2 regions of the Mesorhizobium sp. Arg314 genome follow, and region 2 is predicted to be linked to the other one. Evidence: predicted binding sites of a transcription regulator. Region 2 holds the regulator's gene; the other holds the start of a gene.

Region 1 (9,982 bases), on a different contig from region 2:
GAAATCGCCATGCCGGCGCATCAGCGCCAGGCGCTCGAGATGCGTCAGCTCGCGCCGCGGAACCTTGGGCGCCGCGCCGTCGAGAAGCCTGTCGAAATAGATGCGCAGGGGCGCCATGAGCTCCGCGTGCCGGTGGATGGGAGGACCCTCAGCCCAGCGCGACCGCTGTGGAGGCCCGAATCGCGGACGCGACCGAATTGCCGCCCACGTCGCGCCAGCGCGATATAGGATGCAATTGGCGGCGAATGAAGGGCAAATGTCCGAAAGCGCCCGCTGTCGCCCATCGCGGCCGGAACGGTCTCGCGGATATCGAGAAGCAGGATGAACATGGCCGTGGTTGAACGGGCGGGATAGTTGGACCCGGGAGATTGGCTCGAAGGCGCCGTGACTTCGTCATCCACGGGCGGAGCGGGAGCGAAGGGACGCGTGGGCCCGAGGATCAATGCCGGGGCTCTGAGGCGCTGCAGCGGTCCGGAATTCTGCTCCGCTGCACCCTACGACCAAGGTAACGGCGTGGACCCCAGGGCCTCGCGACGGAGCTTCGCTCCTGCTTCGCCCTGGGATGACGACGCTGGGGAGGCTCCGCTAATCCCCAACGTCTGTGATGGTTCTTTCGACCGACGCGCCTTCGTTAAAGCGCGTCGCGCTGAAACGGATTCAGGCGACGCGCTTTAAGTCCTTGTTTTTATGCATGTCGTTGTCCCAGAACCGCGTACACTTCTGGGCGACATGCATTAGACCGCGATCTTGCCGCCGCCCTGTTTCGTAATGGCGACGACGGACGGACGCACCGGCATATCCGGCTTGAAGTCCGGCCAGCGGGTCGACAGATCCTCGTAATAGGAAGGCCGGCCAAAACCTTCCCAGTCCTCGCCGCCATCGCCCGGATGCTGCACGGCGACAAAGGCGGTCTGGTCATCCGGCGCGAACAGCGGGCCGCACATTTCGGCGCCGATCGGCACGCGGAAGAACAGTTTTGAGGTCGCCCGCGCGGCCCCTTCCGTGTCGACGGCCCACAGACCGTCGGTGCGGCCGGTGGCTTTCGGGCCCTGGCCGTCGGTGGCGACCCACAGGCGACCGGCAGAATCCACGGCGCAGTTGTCGGGCATGCCGAACCAGCCATTGGCGGTGGTCGCGGTCGAGAAGGTGGCGCCGACATCGGCAACGGAAGGATCGCCGCATTTCAACAGCACTTCCCACTTGCCCCTGGTGGCGGCGAAATCACCGCCGTCCTCGACGATCTCGATGATATGGCCGAAGGCATTTTTGGCGCGCGGGTTGGCGGCGTCGACCTGCTCGGCCTTGCGCTTCGAATTGTTGGTCAGCATGACATAGACCTTGCCGTTGCCGGCATTGGGCTGGATGTCTTCGGGGCGGTCCATCTTGGTGGCGCCGAGCAGGTCGGCGGCGCGCCGTGTCTCGATCAGCACGTCGGCCTGAGAAGCAAAACCGTTCTCCGCAGTCAGCGGACCCTCTCCGAACACGATCGGCATCCATTCGACCGAACCGTCCTCGGCGAACTTGGCCACATGCAGCGTGCCGTCGTCGAGCAGGTCCATGTTGGCCGCGCGGTCATCGGGATTGAACTTGCCGGCGGTGACGAATTTGTAGACATAGTCGAAACGCTCGTCGTCGCCGAGATAGAAGACGACGCGGCCGTCCTTGGCGACGATCGATTCGGCGCCCTCATGCTTGAAGCGGCCCATGGCGGTGCGCTTCCTCGGCACCGAGTTCGGGTCGTTGACGTCGACCTCGACGATCCAGCCGAAACGGTTCGGCTCGTTCGGCTCCTTGGCGAGGTTGAAGCGGTCGTAATGCGCGCTCCATTCATAGGCGCCTTCCGGGATGCCGAGACGCTTGTAATTGGCGGCTTCCTTGTGGCCCTCCGGCAGCTCGCCCGAGAAATAGCCGTGGATGTTCTCCTCGGCCATCACATAGGTGCCCCAGGGCGTGACGCCGCCGGCGCAGTTGTTGACGGTGCCGATGACCTTGGCGCCGGACGGATCGGCATTGGTCTTGACACGGTCATGGCCGGCGACCGGGCCGGAAAGCGCCATTTCGGTGTTGGAGGTGATGCGGCGGTTGAGCTGGCCGTCGCGCACCACCTGCCATTTGCCGTCTTGCTTGCGGATCTCGACGATGGTGCCGCCATGCGCGGCCATCTCGACATCGACCTGCTCCTTGCTCAGCGGTGCGACCTCGGCGGCCTTCTTGCCATCTTTCTCGACGACCTTGACGATGCCGGGGAACATCAGATGCGGGTCGGTGTATTCGTGGTTGACGACCAGGAGGCCATGCTCGGCGGAGCCGTCGATCGGGATAAAGCCGACATAATCGTTGTTGTAGCCGAACTGTTTTGCCTGGGCCTCGGCCGACTGTTTTGCCGGATCGAATTCCGGCGAATCGGCAAAGAGCGGGTCGCCCCAGCGCAGCAGCACGTCGGCATCATAGCCCGGCGCGACATGATGCTTGTCGTCGATGCCGGCCTCGAGCTCGTCGAATTTGAAAGCGGAGCCTTCGGCGGCGCGCGCCTCGTCGGCGGCGACCAGCGCCAGCGGGCTGACGGTGGCGGCGATGGCCGAGACGGCCAGCGAGCCCATGAGAAAACCGCGGCGCGAGAAACGCGCGGCGATGATCTCGCCCATGGTGCGGTTGTCGGTCGGGTTGACGGGCGGCCCGTCATTTTCCTCGAGCTGGCTGGTGCGGAAGCGGGTCTCAGGGGTCACGGTCATGGGCTGTTCCTCTGGCTTCTTGAGGTGGCTTGAGTTTTTGACCTTTCGACCCCTAAAGCACCCCGATCACATTTTCGTGACATCGCCGTGATCAAATTGCAATAGTTGTTTGCCGGCTGATGAGTTTGCCTTGGTTTCGGATGCGCCATCCGTGATCGAGCGGCGTCCAGTCCCCGGGTCACAGCGGCGACCTTTACGACAACCCTGCTTCGATCCCTTGTGAGCGCGCACGGCCCGCCGCAATCAGCTTGACGGCTTCACCCGCTTGCGAAACAAGGGCTGCGGCCTGCGTGGCGACGGCGCTTCAAATGGGGACGGCAAGGTGAGTTTCTGGGGACTGGCGCAGCTTGGCGCCTCGACGGTGATGTTCCTGCTGGCGGCAGCGGCGGCCAAGCAATGGGGGCTGGCGCCGAGCCTCGGCAAAATGCTTTTGACGCTCGCGCTCTATTCCGCCGGCAATCTGATCATGCTGAGGCTCGTGCGCGAGTTCGGCATGTCGGTGTCGTTCAGCCTGTCGGCAGTGATCCAGCTGGTCTCGGTCAATGTCGTGGCGATCGCTTTCTTCGGCGAACGGCTCAATACGCTTCAGGCGACCGGCATGGTCTTGGCGATCGCCGCCGTCGCGCTGATCACGCTTGGGCCCTATATGCAGAAGCTCTAACCCCGGGTCTTTGATGAAGCCATCCGTCGGCGCATTGCTTACCAAGATCGAATTCCCCCTGCTTCTGGCCGGGCTGGTGATCGCCGGCGGGCTGTGGGGTTTTGTGGAATCGATGGAGGCCGCGCGCGCGACAACGCCCCACACCTTCGATACCGAAATCCTGCTTGCCTTCCGCCATGTCGGGCAGCCGGACAGCCCGATCGGCCCGGCCTGGCTGCAGGGTGCTGTTCGCGATGTCACCGCCCTCGGCAGCTCCGCCGTGCTGGTGCTGATCACGACGGCGACGATCATCTACCTGCTTTTGATCCGCAGGCCGGGGACGGCGCTGTTCGTATTCGCCGCCATAGCCGGCGGGCAAGTGCTTTCCAGTCTGCTCAAGCTCGAGGTCGACCGGCCGCGGCCCGATCTCGTCTCGCATCTGGTCAACGAGACGTCGCTGTCCTTTCCAAGCGGGCACGCCATGCTGTCGGCGGTGACTTATCTCACGCTCGGCACGCTCGCCGCGCGCTTCCTTCCGGATCGCAGGACGAAGATCTTCGTGCTTTGCCTTGCCGTGCTGATCACCGTGCTGGTCGGCACCAGCCGCGTCTATCTCGGCGTGCATTGGCCGTCCGACGTGCTTGCCGGCTGGTGCGCGGGCTTTGCCTGGGCCATGCTGTGCTGGCTTGCGGCACGCCTGCTGCAGCGACGCAAAATGGTGGCCGACAGTGACGATGTTTAATGCATGCAAAATGATGCTTGAGACATTGTAATATTTACAATATGCATCTTTTATAGATTCAGAGATGGATTCCGGCCGATGATCACTGCCGCACAGATGCGCGCCGCGCGGGCGTTGACCGGCATCGACCAGAAGACGCTCGCCGAGCGAGCCGGAGTCTCGCTGCCGACGATCCAGCGCATGGAAGCAAGCGCCGGGGTCGTCAGGGGCGTGGTCGACACGCTGATGAAGGTCATCCAGGCGCTCGAAGAGGTCGGCGTGGAGCTGATCGGCGAGAACCAGGCCAGCGAGCGCGGCGGCAGGGGTGTGCGGCTCAAGATCACCGCGGCGCAGAACCCGCAAGGCTGAGCCGCCAAGCCGCCCGCAATCCAGACAAGCTGGCAGGGATCGGACTGACGCAATGAGCGGCTCGCGTCGGGCCGAGGTGGCTTCAGAATGCCACTGCAGTGCATGAATCCGAAACGTCGGCGGGACAGCGCCAGCGTTTCAAGGCTTCTCCACCGCCGCATGGCTCATTCCAGCGATAGTGCCACGATCTCGCCTTCGCCCATCAGCGGCACGAAGATCTTTTCGCCGTCGGTGCCGATGTCGGCGCTGCCCGGCTTGAACTGCGCAATAGCTGTCGGCGCGCCGCCAGGCTTGTAGCTGTAAAGCGTGCCGGTCATGTAGGCGGTGGCGTAGATGGTGTCACGAATGGCGATGACCCCGTCGAGGTCGGCGAATTCTTGAGCGCCCGGCAGCGGTGTGATTTTCTTCGTGGCGAGGTCGACCGACAGCAGGCCGCCCGGCTCCGCCGTGCTGAAATCGGGCTTGATGCCCTTGCCCCAGGAGGCGACGATCAGCCTGCCGCCATCGGCGAACACACCATTGGGCGAGGCCAGCAGCGCATCCTTGACGAACAGTTCCGGCTTGTCGCCGTCGATGCGGTAGATCGCGTCGGCCAGCATGTCGCTGACGTAGACCTTGCCCGCGCTGTCCTGCGTCATGTCGTTGAGAAACACGGCGCCCGGCACCTCGATGGTGGCGACCAGTTTCCCACTGGCGAGATCGACGACGCGCACCTTGGTGATGTCGGCGGCGTAGAGCTTGCCAGCGGAAATCGCCATGCCCTTGGGCGCGTCCATGCCGTCCACCCAGTGGCGGGCGATAACCTTGCCGTCCATCGACAGAAGCGACAAATAGCCGTTGCCGTCCACGGCGCCGGGACTGCCGACGATATTGGAGACGACGATGCGGTTGTGGGCGGCATCGACAAGGGCGGATTCCGGCTGCTCGAAGCCGGAGGCGCGCCAGAGTTCGCCGGCCTGCGCGGCAGATACAGCGGCAGCGGCGATGGCGGCGAAGGCGGTTGAGGCGATCAGATGTTTCATGGGTGCTCTCCTGTGATGACGGCGGAGAGCTAGTGTTTTCGATACTTTCCTGGAAGTCAGAACAAAGCTAGTATCGCCATTCAATACGAATTCGCACGAATGAGGCGCAGTCCATGAACGGTCCGATCTTCGAGGCGCTGAAACGGACGCTCAAGGCCAAGGGCCTGACCTATCGCACGCTGGCCGAGCGCGTGGGCATTTCCGAGCCGACGGTGAAGCGCATCTTCCATGAGCGCAACTGCAAGCTGGACCGGCTGATGGAGATCTGCGCCGCGGTGGATGTCGAGCTGGAGAACGTGCTCGGCGCGATGAACCGGGGGCCTGGTCCGGCCAACCGCGTCGCGCCGGAAATCGAGCGCAGGCTGGCGGCGCGGCCGGCGCTGCTCTTCGTCTTCATCATGCTGTCGGAGAAATTCACGGCCGAAGGCATCATGCGCTCGCAAGGCCTGAGCGAAGCTTCGATGTTCCTCTATCTGCGCGACCTCGAGGAACTCGGGCTGGTGGCGCTGGGGCGCGGGCTGTCGGCAAAATTGCTCGTCGACACGCCGATCCAGTGGGATTTCGAGGGGCCGCTGAAGCCGCATTTCGAAATGACCAACAAGAACTTCATCGGCTGGGCGATCGGCCATATGGAACAGGCCGCGACCTTCATCAGCTTTTCCAGGCGGATGCGGCCGGAAACGGCGGAAATGCTGCGACGCGAGGCCCAGGAACTCGCCGAACGCGCCAGGCTGCTTGCCCATCACGACCAGCACACCACGCCGGAGGACCAGCTCACCGGCTACAAATGGACCTTTGCCTTCGGGGCGACGCCGTTTCCGGCGATCATGCCGATCGGGCCGCACCCGCGCGATGCCGGGGCGGCCGACCGACGCGCCGCTCCTGCAAAGGGACGTCGTCCTTTGCCGGCCTGACACGGCCAAATCGTTGCATCTGGCGGCTGAGCTTGTCGCGCACCACTCCGACGGCGCTGAGTCATGATAGAGTTCGTGCACTGATCCCCAGATTGTAGCGGGCGGGTTTGCCGAATGCGTGACACGTCCCCGTCAAATCGAAGTGACCTTATGCCGACCGCGCCAACACTTGAACTTCGCCGCTATTCGCGCCTGAAAAATTTGCGGGAGCGCGCAGAACGCCAGGGTGCTGGATTGCAGTTCTGGGCGCGTACGGCATCGCTCGCCGTGATCTCCTGCTTCTTTTCATTGATCAGTCGCTGGGATGCCTCGCTGCTCTTCGTGCTGGCGGGCCTCGTGCTGTTCCAACTCGTCGGCCTGATCCAGTTTCTCTTTGCGCGCCGTCGCACGGCGCCATGGTGGATCGGTTACCTCGTCGGTACGCTGGACATCATTCTGTTGACCGTTCTGCTGGTGACGCCCAACCCGTTTTCGCTGGAGGTCGCGCCGGCCGCGATGCAACTGCGCGAGGGCAGCTTCAAATTCCTGCTGATTTTCGTATGCCTTGGCGCGCTGACCCTTTCGACACGATTGGCGCTCTATCTCGGCGCGCTCGCGGCCTTGACGTGGGCGATCGGGGTGGGATGGGTGATTTTTCACCCGGGAACCGTCATTCCGGCGACAAACCTCTATTCGCTGCCGATGACGGAGCGACTGAACCTCTATCTCAACCCCAACTTCGTCGATACATTCGCGCAGGCGACCAACATGTTGGTTGTGTTGATTATCGGCGCGATCATGGCGTTGGTCGTCTATCGTTCCCGACACCTGTCGGAAGACTATGTCAAGGCAGAGCGCGCCCGCGCCAATCTCGCCCGGCATTTTTCGCCCAATGTGGTCGACCAGCTCGCCACGGATGACGAGCCCTTCGGCCCGGTCCGCCGGCAGGATATCGCGGTGCTGTTCGCCGACATCGTAGGCTTCACACACTATTCCGAGGATCATCCGGCCGAAGCAGTGTTCGAACTTCTGCGTCAGTTCCACCGTCGCATGGAGCAGGTCGTTTTCGACCACCATGGCACCGTCGATAACTATATCGGCGATTGCATCATGGCGACATTCGGGGTTCCGCAAACCAGCCATGACGACGCCACTCGCGCCATCCAGTGCGCTGAAGCGATGGTCGCCGCTCTCGAAGCATGGAATGTGCAGCGTGTGTCCAGGGGGTACCCGCCCCTGGACGTTCGGATCGGTGCACAATATGGCGCAGTCGTCATCGGCGCGGTCGGCAGCGAGCGCAATCTGTCCTTCGCGGTGGTGGGTGACACCGTCAATGTCGCCAGCCGTTTGCAGTCGCTCTGCCGCGAGCTTCAGGCGAATATTTGCTTTGGGTCACGACTGATTGAGGCCGCAAAGGCGGAATCGCCCACGACACAGTTGAATGCGCGCGATCATGGGCCGGTGAGTATCCGCGGCCGGGACGAACCGGTCCATGTCTGGGTCGAGCACAGAGCCGAAGACCAAGGCGCTATTGCGGTTTCGGCGTGATACAGGCCGCCATGCGAAACGCCCGCACCTCGGCCGGATAGCGGTCGGCCGCGCCACACGGCGTGTCCTGACCCAGGCCGAAAGCCATCACGTGTCTGAGGCGATTGCTCCAGCCTTTGCGGCTGCGGCGTCTTCGCTTGCCTTGTCTTCCCAGGTCACCGCCCGGTAGTCGAAACCATACTCCAGCGTCGGCTTGACGATGCGGAAATAGGGCGACAGGTCGAAGTCGCGTGGCGTGTACAGCGAGTGGTGGCGGATGTGCAGGATTTCCCGTCGCATATAGTTCGACTGCGCCGAGGCGCGACCGGGCGCACGGGCGATCTCGGGCAGGATCGGATAGCGGACCTGGCCATAGGCTTCGGCGATCAGCGTAGAGCAGATTGCCCTCGTCGGATCGCCGGAGCCGAATGCCAGCATCCGGCGGCGCCAGCGCACCGGCACCGGCGGCGCCGGGAGGAAAAACCGCAGCATGTCGAAAATGTTCTTGAGGTCGTATCTCAGGCCGAGCTTGCCGATCATGAAGGTAACGACCTTGTCGCGATCCTCGGGAGTCAGCCCGCTCGCCCGGCAGATGCGTGTATTGTAGGTGCGGTAGCGCGAGAGCGGTACGGCGACGCAACCTTCGCCGAGCGTGACCTCGATCAGGCGTGGCCGCTCCGAACCGTCATCGGGCTGCGGCAAGGCATCACCGACATAGAAGGCCGCATGCGACCAGGTCGACTGGGTGAGATACTTGATCACCGCCGATATTTTTTGGTTGCCTTCGATGAGCAGGATATCGCCGGGTTGTAGGGTACGGCGCAGTGTTTCGGCATCGGATGGCGTATAGGGCTCATAGCCCGAAGATTCATCCTGCAGCCGGCCGGCGAGCCAGCGGCCAAGTCGATCCAGAAGGGTGTCGGCCGGCGCAGTCATGCCAGACGCCGATTAGCACAGGCCCGCCACTTAGGCCATGATCAGGCCGCTTTTGCTTCTTCCTGGGGTCCGGCGAGATCGTCGCGCGCTTTGCGGGCAAGTTTTTTGGCCGAGCGCTTGGGGCTGTCGCCGAACAGGTCGGCGGCATCGGCCAGGCAGGCCTTGGCCAGGCTCTTTTCGGAACGCTTCAACAGCTTGCTCAGAAGCCTGGTCTCGTCGGCGGGGCCGAGCGGCTCGCCTTCGGCGGCGAGCAGCGCGCGCATGACGAAGACGTCGTGCAATTCGCCGAGCTGTTCGCCGAGCTTGTCGACCGCCTTGCGGCGCGCCTTGATCGGCGTCGGCCACAGGCGGCCGAGCAACGACAGATGCATGGAATGCGTCTTGGTTGCCTTGCGCAGGTCGTGAAAATCGTCGCCCTGGCCGCGCGACTCTGCCTTGTCCAGCGCTTTTTTGGCCCGCCGCAGCGTGGCGCGGGCGCCGTCGGCCAGGATGTCGGCGGCCTGCTCCGGCTGATCGGGCAGAGCCAGCCGGTCGATGCGCTCCAGGCCCTCCCGGCAAGCGGCTATTGCCGCATTGATGGCGGCGTCGAGCCCAGGACCGGCATGGAGTTCATGCTGGCGCAGCACCAGCCGCTCGCGCACGGGATCGAGACCGTCGCCGGCCGATTGCTCCGGAAAGGCGTCGGCCAGACGGTCGACGGTTTCGATCAGCGCGGTCGCCTCGCGCGGGCCGGCGAGCAGCGCCGACACCTGCTTATAGCATTCGTTCTCGGTCTGGCAGAACGGTTCGTCCCCGGAACGAACCAGGCGCAGCAAGGCGCGCACGCCTTTCAGCCGCTTGCGGCATTTGTGCAGCCCCTGCTCCGGCTTCTCGCGCGCCGTCTCGAGGTGGCCGATTGCCTTGCCGATCTCGTCGGTCAATATGCGCCTGACCTCGCCGGTCAGCGGCAAGCGCGGATCGATGCGGAAGCTCATGCGGCGATCTCCGGAATCCCCCCGAGGGCCAGCGACGCGTTGTAGAAGCTCGACTCGCCGGTGACCTCGCGACCGAGCCAATCGGGCAGCATTTCGTCAGATACGTCCTCCGGCGTCTCCAGCTCCGCGATCACCAACCCCGCGAGCTTTCCGCCGAAAACATCGACT
Region 2 (9,982 bases):
CGCGGAATCCTGGCCGATGACCTCCGCCACCTGGATCCTCGTCTACAAGAAGCCCGACGACGCGGCGGCCACGACCGAAGCGCTCAAATTCTTCGCGTGGTCCTACGCCAAGGGCGACGAGATGGCCGGCGCACTGGACTACGTCCCGATGCCCGACGCGGTCGTGAAGAGCGTCGAGGAAATGTGGGGCAAGGACATCGTCGACAAGGACGGCAAGCCGCTCTATTCCGGCACGTAATCCTACGGAACGAGGGAGGGCGCTTCCGGCGCCCTCCCGTCTCTCTTTCGAGATGCGAGGGGCTAGATGACTGCCGTTTCCGAAGCCGCGACAATGTCCGCCCTGCGGACCAGGGAAGCGACGGTGCGTCGTTTCGCCTTCACCGATACGGTCTTCCGGGCGGCCACGCGCGCATCCGCCATCCTCGTGCTGGTTCTCCTCGGCGGGGTCGCCATCTCACTGATCGCCGGATCGTGGGAAGCGCTGTCGAAATTCGGCGTATCCTTCCTGACGACCGAATCCTGGAATCCGGTCACCGAGAATTTCGGCGCTTTGGCGCCCATCTATGGCACCGTCGTCACCTCGGCCATCGCCATCATCATCGCCGTGCCGATCGGTATAGGCATCGCCGTCTTCCTGACCGAGCTCTGCCCGCGCCCGCTCAGGCGCCCGATCGCCATCGCGGTCGAGCTGCTCGCAGGCATTCCCTCGATCATCTACGGCATCTGGGGCCTGTTCGTCTTCGCGCCGTTCCTGCAGACGACGGTCCAGCCCTTCGTCATCTGGCTCTTCAACGGCATCCCCGGCCTCAACAGCCTGTTTGCCGGCCCGCCCTACGGCATCGGCCTGCTGACCTCGTCGCTGATCCTCGCCATCATGGTGCTGCCGTTCATCACCTCGATCACCAAGGACGTGTTCGACACCGTGCCGGCGGTGCTGAAGGAATCGGCATACGGTATCGGCTGCACGACCTGGGAAGTGACCCGGCGCGTGACCATCCCCTATACCCGCGTCGGCATCATGGGCGGCGTCATGCTCGGCCTCGGCCGCGCGCTCGGCGAGACGATGGCCGTGACCTTCGTCATCGGCAACGCGCATCGCATCAGCGCCTCGCTGTTTGCGCCGGGCACGACGATCTCGGCGACGATCGCCAATGAATTCACCGAGGCAGATGGCGCGCTTTACACGTCCTCGCTGGTGGCTCTCGGCCTGATCCTGTTCATCATAACCTTCATCATCCTCGCGCTCGCACGCTACATGCTGTTGCGCATCGATAGCCGCACGGGAGCCTGATCGATGTCGACAGCCGCATCGCTTCACCAAAGCCGCAAGCGCAAGAATGCCGTGATGATGGCGCTATGCGTCGTCGCGGCGGGCATCGGCCTTGCCTGGCTGGCGCTGATCCTCGGCGCCCTGCTCTACAAAGGGCTCTCCGGACTATCGCCGGCCGTGTTCACGCAAATGACCCCGCCGCCCGGCGATGCCGGCGGCCTGCTCAACGCCATCTACGGCAGCATCATGATGACCATCATCGGCATCGTCGTCGGCACGCCGATCGGCGTGCTGGCCGGCACCTACATGGCCGAATATGGTCGCTTCTCGAAGCTCACCACGGTGGTGCGCTTCATCAACGACATCCTGTTGTCGGCGCCCTCGATCATCGTCGGCCTGTTCGTCTATGAGCTGTTGGTGCGGCCGATGGGGCACTTCTCGGCGATTGCCGGCGCCGTCGCGCTGTCCATCCTGGTGATCCCCGTCGTGGTGCGCACCACCGAGGACATGCTCAACCTTGTGCCCAACGCGCTGCGCGAGGCGGGCACCGCCATCGGCGCGCCGCGCTGGGTGGTGATCCGCTCGGTCGCCTATCGCGCCGCAATGTCAGGCATCGTCACCGGCATCCTTTTGGCGATCGCCCGCATCTCCGGCGAGACGGCGCCGCTTCTCTTCACCGCGCTCAACAACCAGTTCTGGTCGAGCAATCTCAATGCCCCGATGGCCAGCCTGCCGGTGACCATCTTCCAGTTCGCTCTCAGCCCCTATGAAGAATGGCAGCAACTGGCCTGGACGGGCGCACTCATAATCACACTGACGGTTCTCGGGCTGAGCATCATCGCCCGCAGCCTAACCGGACGCAGAGAGGACAGATGAAACCGATGTTGTCCACCGACCTGAACGTAGCCGACACGACCGTCGAGAAGGCCAAGATCGAGGTCAAGAACCTCAACTTCTACTATGGCCAGTCGAAGGCGCTGAAGGACATCAACCTGTCCCTGCCCGAGCGCAGCGTGACCGCTTTCATCGGGCCGTCGGGCTGCGGGAAGTCGACGCTGCTGCGCGTGCTCAACCGCATCTACGAGCTCTATCCGAAGCAGAGCGCGGAAGGGCAGGTGATGCTAGACGGCAAGAACATCCTCGACCGCTCGCAGGACCTCAACCTGCTGCGCACCAAGATCGGCATGGTGTTCCAGAAGCCGACGCCGTTCCCGATGTCGATCTACGAAAACATCGCCTTCGGCGTCAGGCTCTATGAGAAGATCAGCAAGGCCGAGATGGACAGCCGCGTCGAGCAGGCGCTGAAGCGCGCCGCGCTCTGGACCGAGGTCAAGGACAAGCTCAACGCCAGCGGCCTGAGCCTTTCCGGCGGCCAGCAGCAGCGCCTGTGCATCGCCCGCACCGTGGCGGTGAAGCCGGAAGTCATCCTGCTCGACGAACCGGCCTCGGCGCTCGATCCGCTGTCTACCGCCAAGATCGAGGAACTGATCGACGAGTTGCAGGTCGACTACACGATCGTCATCGTCACCCACAACATGCAGCAGGCGGCGCGCGTGTCGCGGCAGACGGCGTTCATGTATCTCGGCGAGCTGGTGGAGTTCGACCGGACCGAGAAGATCTTCACCTCGCCGCGCGAGAAGCGCACGCAGGACTATATCACCGGCCGCTTCGGCTGAGTTCATCGAGGACATCAATATGGCCGAACATACCGTCGCCTCCTTCGACGAGGATTTGAGGCAGATCAGCCGGCTTATAAACGACATGGGCGATCTCGCCGGCTCCATGGTCGGCGCTTCGACCAGGGCACTGCTCGAGACCGACAATGCGCTGGCACAGCGCGTCGTCTCCGACGACGCCATCATGGACGCGCGTCAGCGCGAGCTTGACGACCGCGCCATCACACTGATCGCCAAGCGGCAGCCGATGGCGGACGATCTTCGCCACGTGGTCGGCTCGATCCGCATGGCGGGCGACCTCGAACGCATCGGCGACCTTGCCAAGAACATCGCCAAGCGCGTCGGTTCGGTAGGCGTCAGCGCGGCGCCGCGCGACCTCACGCATTCGATCGATTCCATGGCGCAGCTGGTGCTGATCCAGGTCCAGGCCGTGATCCAGGAATATACGGTGGGCGATGCCACGGCGCTGGCCAAGCTTCGCAACGACGACGAGCGCATCGACGTCAAATACACCTCCGTCTTCCGCGAGCTCCTGACCTATATGATGGAGGACCCGCGCAACATCACCGCTTGCACGCATCTTCTGTTCTGCGCCAAGAATCTCGAACGCATCGGCGACCATGTGACCAACATCGCCGAGAACGCTTACTATGTGCTGACCGGCATGCAATTGCCCGCGAATCGCCCGAAGCAGGACGAGACGGCAATGTCGGCGCCGGCGGCCTGACAAGGGTAACCTGCAATGATCGCGCCACGCATCATGGTGGTGGAGGACGAGGAGCCGCTGGGGGTGCTGCTCCGCTACAATCTCGAATCCGAGGGTTACCAGGTCGAAGTGGTGACCCGCGGCGACGAGGCCGAAATCCGCCTTCAGGAAAACGTTCCCGACCTGCTCGTGCTCGACTGGATGGTGCCGGCCGTTTCCGGCATCGAGCTTTGCCGGCGCCTCAGGATGCGGCCCGAGACCGAGCGGCTGCCGATCATCATGCTGACGGCGCGCGGCGAGGAAAGCGACCGCGTGCGCGGCCTCTCGACCGGCGCCGACGACTATCTGGTCAAGCCGTTCTCGACGCCGGAGTTCATGGCCCGCGTCAAGGCGCTGCTACGCCGCGCCAAGCCGGAGGTGCTGTCCAGCGTGCTCAAGGTCGGCGACATCGTGCTCGACCGCGAATCGCATCGCGTCTACCGCAAGAAGAGCGAGATCAGGCTCGGCCCGACCGAGTTCCGGCTGCTCGAATTCATGATGCGGCATCCCGGCCGGGTATTCTCGCGCAGCCAGCTGCTCGACAATGTCTGGGGCGAGACGATCTATATCGACGAGCGCACGGTCGACGTGCATGTCGGACGCCTGCGCAAGGCCGTCAACAACGGCCGCATGCCGGACGTCATCCGCACCATCCGCGGGGCGGGCTACGCGATCAGGGAAGATTAGGGATATGCCGATATTCAGGTGAGGCCGGCCTGCGAATGGTGGCTTCCTGCGCTTCCGGTACTCACGTACTTAAGTACGCTCCGTTCCGGCCTTCGCCGGCCGAAGCCCTCACAAGTGTCTCCGTCTATGAAGGCTACGGCCGGCGTAGGCCGGTTCTCGGAATCCACCATTCTCGACTCGGCCTGACCTGAATCTCAGCATATCCCGGCGCTTGAGCCTGCAGTTCATGCGACGTGCTTGCCCGCTCTCGCCTGGCCCCCGGGCGCGAAAATCTCCTGGTCGACGAAGGTCAGCGCGCGCATGGCGCAGCCTTCGCGGATGAGCGGCAATTCGTTCGGTTCGGTGTCGAAGGAGATTGATGTCGAATGCTGGCCGCCGGCGGTCTGGGCGATCGCTTCTCTCAGCGCCGGCTCGATCAGGTCGAAAGCGGCGGCGCTGACGCCGACCATGGCGACCGGCGCCGGATCGATCAGCGCGAACAGGTTGCCGAGGCCGAATCCCAGCGCCTCGCCGGCGCGGCGGTAGGCTTCGCGCTCCGGGCCGTCCTTTTCGCGCGCCTTCGCGGCAAGGGCGCGCATGTCGGCGTCGCCGACATCGACCGGCGAGGCGTCCTCGCTTATCTTCATGGCGCTGCGCCAGATCGCATAATTGCCGGCATAGGCCTCGACGCAGCCGCGGCGGCCGCATCGGCAAAGCGCGCCGCCCGGACGATGGATCATGTGGCCAAACTCGCCGCCCGAGGAATGCGTGCCGGTGAACAGTGTGCCCTTCAACACAAGGCCCATCCCGATGCCGTGCGAGAGCAGGATGGCGATGAAATCGTCACGATAGCGCTCGGGATCGCGCCATTGCAGCGCCACCGCCATCATGTTGCAGTCGTTCTCCATGGTGGCGGGGATGCCGAATTCCTTCTCCAGGATGTCGGCAAAAGGAATGTCGGTCAGCGGGGTGATCGGCGACCACAGCATGGCGCGTGCCCGGGAATCGGTGATGCCCTGAATGCCCATGGCGATGCGGGCGACGCTGCCCACGTCGAGGTCGGGATCCTGCAGCCGGCGCCGGACGATTGCCATGCATGCGCCGATCAGCTCGTCGCGCGGCATGACAAGCGTGTCCAGGCGCTGCTGTTCCTCGGCAATCACCTGGCCGGCGTAGTCGATGACGGCGACCGACAGGAAGTTCAGCGACAGCACCACGGTCAGCACCGCGGCGGCTTCGGGGTTCAGCGCCAGGCCGATCTGCGGACGGCCGCGTTTCAACGCCGTCGGCTCGTTGGCCTTGCTCTCGGTGAGAATGCCCTCCTGGATCAGATCGGCGGAAATCGCCGAAATGGTCGAGTGGCTGAGCCCGGTGGTGGCGGCAATCTCCGTTCGCGATGGCTGGCCGGCGCGGCGCACGGCCGAAATCACCATGGCGCGGTTGCGCCGGCGCAAATCGTCGTGGCGGATTCCGACCGACATTATCTCGTACCGTCCTCCCGGGTCATCGCGGCCTTGTGACGATGCCATGGCCTGTCGCTGACACGCCAGCGATAGTGGCAGAAGCCAAAGCCGATGTCATTATTTATTGCGAACGTCGAAAAAAATGCCCGGACCCATCAAAAGCCATCAGAATCGCGGTTGACAGCGTCGTTTTGCTGGATCACTATTTTTTTGAGGCTCGAAAAAAAGCCTCTGTGCCGGCCTTCGGGCCAGTCTGGGTCGCGCCGCACACGGCGCAGGGAGGATATCATGAAGAAATTCGCAGCCGCCATCCTGGCGGGCGTTGCCATGTCGCTGACGCTGGCGTCGGTCGCCGAGGCGAAGGGCAAGGTGATCGGCGTCTCGTGGTCGAATTTCCAGGAAGAGCGCTGGAAGACCGACGAAGCGGCGATGAAGAAGGCAATCGAGGCCGCGGGCGACAAGTACATCTCCGCCGACGCGCAGTCCAATCCGGGCAAGCAGCTGACCGACGTCGAAAGCCTGATCTCGCAGGGCGCCAACTCGCTGATCATCCTGGCGCAGGATGCCTCGGCGATCGGTCCGGCGGTGCAGAAGGCGCTCGATGAAGGCATCCCGGTCGTCGGCTACGACCGCCTGATCGAAAACAAGGACGTGTTCTACCTGACCTTCGACAACAAGGAAGTCGGCCGCATGCAGGCCCGCGAGGTGTTCAAGGCCAAGCCTGAAGGCAACTACGTCTTCATCAAGGGCTCGGGCGCCGATCCGAACGCCGACTTCCTGTTCTCGGGCTCGATGGAAGTGCTGAAGGAAGCCATCGACAGCGGCAAGATCAAGAATGTCGGCGAGGCCTATACCGACGGTTGGCTGCCCGCCAACGCGCAGAAGAACATGGAGCAGTTCCTGACCGCCAACGACAACAAGGTCGATGCGGTCGTGGCGGCCAATGACGGCACCGCCGGCGGCGTCGTCGCGGCGCTGACGGCTCAAGGCCTGGCCGGCACCGTTCCGGTCTCGGGCCAGGACGGCGACCACGCGGCGCTCAACCGCATCGCGCTCGGCACGCAGACCGTGTCGGTGTGGAAGGACGCGCGCGAGCTCGGCAAGAACGCCGCGGAGATCGCCTCGCAGCTCGCCGACGGCAAGAAGATGGCCGACATCGCCGGCGCCAAGGACTTCACGACGCCCGGCGGCAACACCGTCAAGTCGCTGTTCCTGACCCCGATCGCCATCACCAAGGACAATCTCAACGTCGTCATCGACGCCGGCTGGATCAAGAAGGACGAGGTTTGCGCAGGCGTTGCCGCCGGCAGCGTCAAGGTTTGCAACTAAGCTTTGCCGACTTTCGATCTCAACACTTGCGCCGCGGCGCCGGGAGGGTTCAGTGTTTTGCCACTGAACCCTCCCGGCCCTTTAACTGCCGCAATTCCGGACGGAAAACCGTCAAACACTTTTCCTGGAATTGCTTCAAAGCCGCGGCGTTTTCTCAAAAAGATTTGTGTTTCCGCCTCTGGCGGATAGCTTCTAGGCTTGGCTCCGGCATCCGCGCCAGACGGGCAAGCCGGCGGGAGGAAATCATGACCGACACGACGTCTTCCTCACAGGCAGACACCGCGCGTGCATCGGAACTAAGCGGCGTTGCCCGGTTCCTGAAGGCAACCGAGCTCGACACACGCATGCTCGGCATGATCGGCGCGCTGCTCCTGATCTGGATCGGGCTGCATGTGATCTCCAGCCTGCGCCTTGGCGTCAATCCGCTCGACTTCGACAGCCGCACCTTTCTGACGCCCCGCAATCTCTGGAACCTGTCGGTGCAGACTTCGGCCGTGGCGATCATGGCCTCCGGCATGGTGCTGGTCATCGTCATGCGCAACATCGACCTGTCGGTCGGATCGGCCGAAGGCGTGATCGGCATGGTCATGGGCTTTGCCCAGGTGCATTTCCTGGTGCGCTTCGTCGGGCTTGAATTGGGCAATCCCTGGATCTGGATCCTGGCGTTGCTGATCGGCCTGGCGCTCGGCCTGCTCATCGGCGCCTTCCAGGGCTTCATCATCGCCTATCTCGAAGTGCCGGCCTTCATCGTGACGCTGGGCGGACTGCTGGTATGGCGCGGCGCGGCCTGGTGGGTTACCAGCGGCCAGACGGTGGCGCCGCTCGACGCTACCTTCCAGCTGATGGGCGGCGGCCCGGCGGGCTCGATCGGCGCCAGATGGAGCTGGGCCGTCGGCATCGTCGCCTGCCTGGCGGTGGTTTTCATGCATTTCAACGGCCGCGTGCAACGCAAGCGCTTCCGCTTCCCGCTGCGTCCGATCTGGGCCGAGACGCTGCTCGCCACGGTCACCTGCGCAATCATCCTGGGCGCGGTGTGGCTCGCCAATTCCTATCCGTGGCCGGTCGGCATCGTGAACCGCTACGCAGCCGCCAACAACATCACAGTCCCCGAAGGCGGGCTGTTCATCGCGCATGGCATCGCCATTCCGGTGCTGATGGCTGTCGCCGTCGGCCTGATCATGACCTTCGTCACCAAGCGCACACGCTTCGGCCGCTATGTCTTTGCCATCGGCGGCAATCCGGAAGCAGCCAATCTTGCCGGCATCAACACGCGCTGGATCACCATGAAGGTGTTCATGATCATGGGCGTGCTGGCGACGATCGCGGCGGCGATCTCGTCGGCCAGGCAGAACTCCGCGACAAACGTGCTGGGAACGCTGGACGAGCTCCTGGTCATCGCCGCGGCGGTCATCGGCGGCACCTCGCTCGCCGGCGGTTCCGGTACGGTGCTCGGCGCCATGCTGGGCGCATTGCTGATGCAGTCGCTGCAGTCCGGCATGGTGCTGCTCGGCGTCGATTCGCCGCTGCAAAGCATCGTCGTGGGCGCCGTGCTGGTCGTCGCGGTCTGGCTCGACACCATCTATCGCAAGCGCGTCTGAGCATGATCCCGAAAAGTGGAACCCGGTTTTCGGACCAGATCATGCTTGAGCATGGACTTCAGCGTAGGAACAACGATCATGGCTGACAAATCCGCTCCCGCCGGCGTTCCGCTGGTCGACATGCGCAACATCTCGATCGCCTTCGGCGGCATCCGCGCCGTCGACGACGCGTCCGTCGATCTTTTCCCCGGTGAAGTGATGGCGCTGCTCGGCCACAACGGCGCCGGCAAGTCGACGCTGATCAAGATCCTGTCAGGCGCCTATAAGCGCGACAGCGGACAGATATTCATCAATGGCGAGGAGGCTTCGATCGCCAACCCGCGCGACGCCAAGAGATACGGCGTCGAGACGATCTACCAGACGCTGGCGCTGGCCGACAATGTCGATGCAGCGGCAAATCTCTTCCTCGGCCGCGAGCTGATGACGGGCTGGGGCACGCTCGACGACGTCGCCATGGAAGCCGAGGCGCGCAAGGTGATGGGCCGGCTCAATCCGCGCTTCCAACGCTTCAAGGAGCCGGTCATCAAGCTGTCGGGCGGGCAGCGGCAGTCGGTGGCGATCGCGCGCGCTATCCTGTTCAACGCCCGCATCCTGATCATGGACGAGCCGACGGCGGCGCTCGGCCCGCAGGAGACGGCCCAGGTCGGCGAACTGGTCAAGCAGCTCAAGGCCGACGGCATCGGCATCTTCCTGATCAGCCACGACATCCATGACGTGTTCGAGCTCGCCGACCGGGTCTGCGTGATGAAGAACGGCCAGGTGGTCGGCACCGCGCGGACGACCGATGTCACTCAGGACGAGGTGCTCGGCATGATCATTCTCGGCAAATGCCCGCCTGGCGCCATCCCCGGGCCGGGCGCACTGAGGATCGCGGCTTGAGGCGATGAATTAGCCGGCTGCCGGTGGCCGGCTCCTATGCCAGCCGCCTTCATGGTTTGGCCTCGCCATTGTCTTGTCATCCAGACTTGCCCATAAAGGTCCGACCGTTCCTGGACTCGGCTTGTTGAAGAAACTCTTCCCCATCGTCGCTTTCATCGCCGTCGCGCTGATCAGCCTGACGATGGCGGGGTTCGCTTATTTCGCGACGCAAGAGGCGGCGCGGATAAAATTCGAAGGCACCGCCGACGATGCGCTCAGCCGCATCGAGAGCCGCATCGACCTGCATCTGTCGCTGCTGCGCTCGACGCAAGCGCTTTTCGATGCGCGCAATGGCGACATCACGCGCGGCGAATTCA

What was found. The regulator PhoB, encoded in region 2, activates phosphate uptake and scavenging genes when phosphate is short. The targets are predictions, from matches to a motif close to TGTCATNNANCTGTCAT.
Region 1: ACWGS9_RS06640 (PhoX family protein) is a predicted target of PhoB. The motif match lies at 2,798-2,814, and genes of this name have one in related genera.

What each region holds. Positions count from the first base shown of each region.
Region 1 is NZ_JBSKBP010000004.1:201,501-211,482, forward strand. It holds gene ACWGS9_RS06635 (phosphatidylglycerol lysyltransferase domain-containing protein) at 1-117, opposite strand, end outside; gene ACWGS9_RS06640 (PhoX family protein) at 735-2,732, opposite strand; gene ACWGS9_RS06645 (hypothetical protein) at 3,055-3,393, shown strand; gene ACWGS9_RS06650 (phosphatase PAP2 family protein) at 3,407-4,114, shown strand; gene ACWGS9_RS06655 (helix-turn-helix domain-containing protein) at 4,193-4,462, shown strand; gene ACWGS9_RS06660 (SMP-30/gluconolactonase/LRE family protein) at 4,627-5,484, opposite strand; gene ACWGS9_RS06665 (helix-turn-helix domain-containing protein) at 5,598-6,398, shown strand; gene ACWGS9_RS06670 (adenylate/guanylate cyclase domain-containing protein) at 6,549-7,925, shown strand; gene ACWGS9_RS06675 (C40 family peptidase) at 8,013-8,840, opposite strand; gene ACWGS9_RS06680 (CHAD domain-containing protein) at 8,882-9,814, opposite strand; gene ACWGS9_RS06685 (CYTH domain-containing protein) at 9,811-9,982, opposite strand, start outside.
Region 2 is NZ_JBSKBP010000013.1:59,922-69,903, forward strand. It holds gene pstS (phosphate ABC transporter substrate-binding protein PstS) at 1-238, shown strand, start outside; gene pstC (phosphate ABC transporter permease subunit PstC) at 305-1,291, shown strand; gene pstA (phosphate ABC transporter permease PstA) at 1,295-2,146, shown strand; gene pstB (phosphate ABC transporter ATP-binding protein PstB) at 2,143-2,946, shown strand; gene phoU (phosphate signaling complex protein PhoU) at 2,966-3,673, shown strand; gene phoB (phosphate regulon transcriptional regulator PhoB) at 3,689-4,378, shown strand; gene ACWGS9_RS16085 (ROK family protein) at 4,603-5,838, opposite strand; gene xylF (D-xylose ABC transporter substrate-binding protein) at 6,109-7,149, shown strand; gene ACWGS9_RS16095 (sugar ABC transporter permease) at 7,395-8,747, shown strand; gene ACWGS9_RS16100 (ATP-binding cassette domain-containing protein) at 8,826-9,626, shown strand; gene ACWGS9_RS16105 (CHASE domain-containing protein) at 9,751-9,982, shown strand, end outside.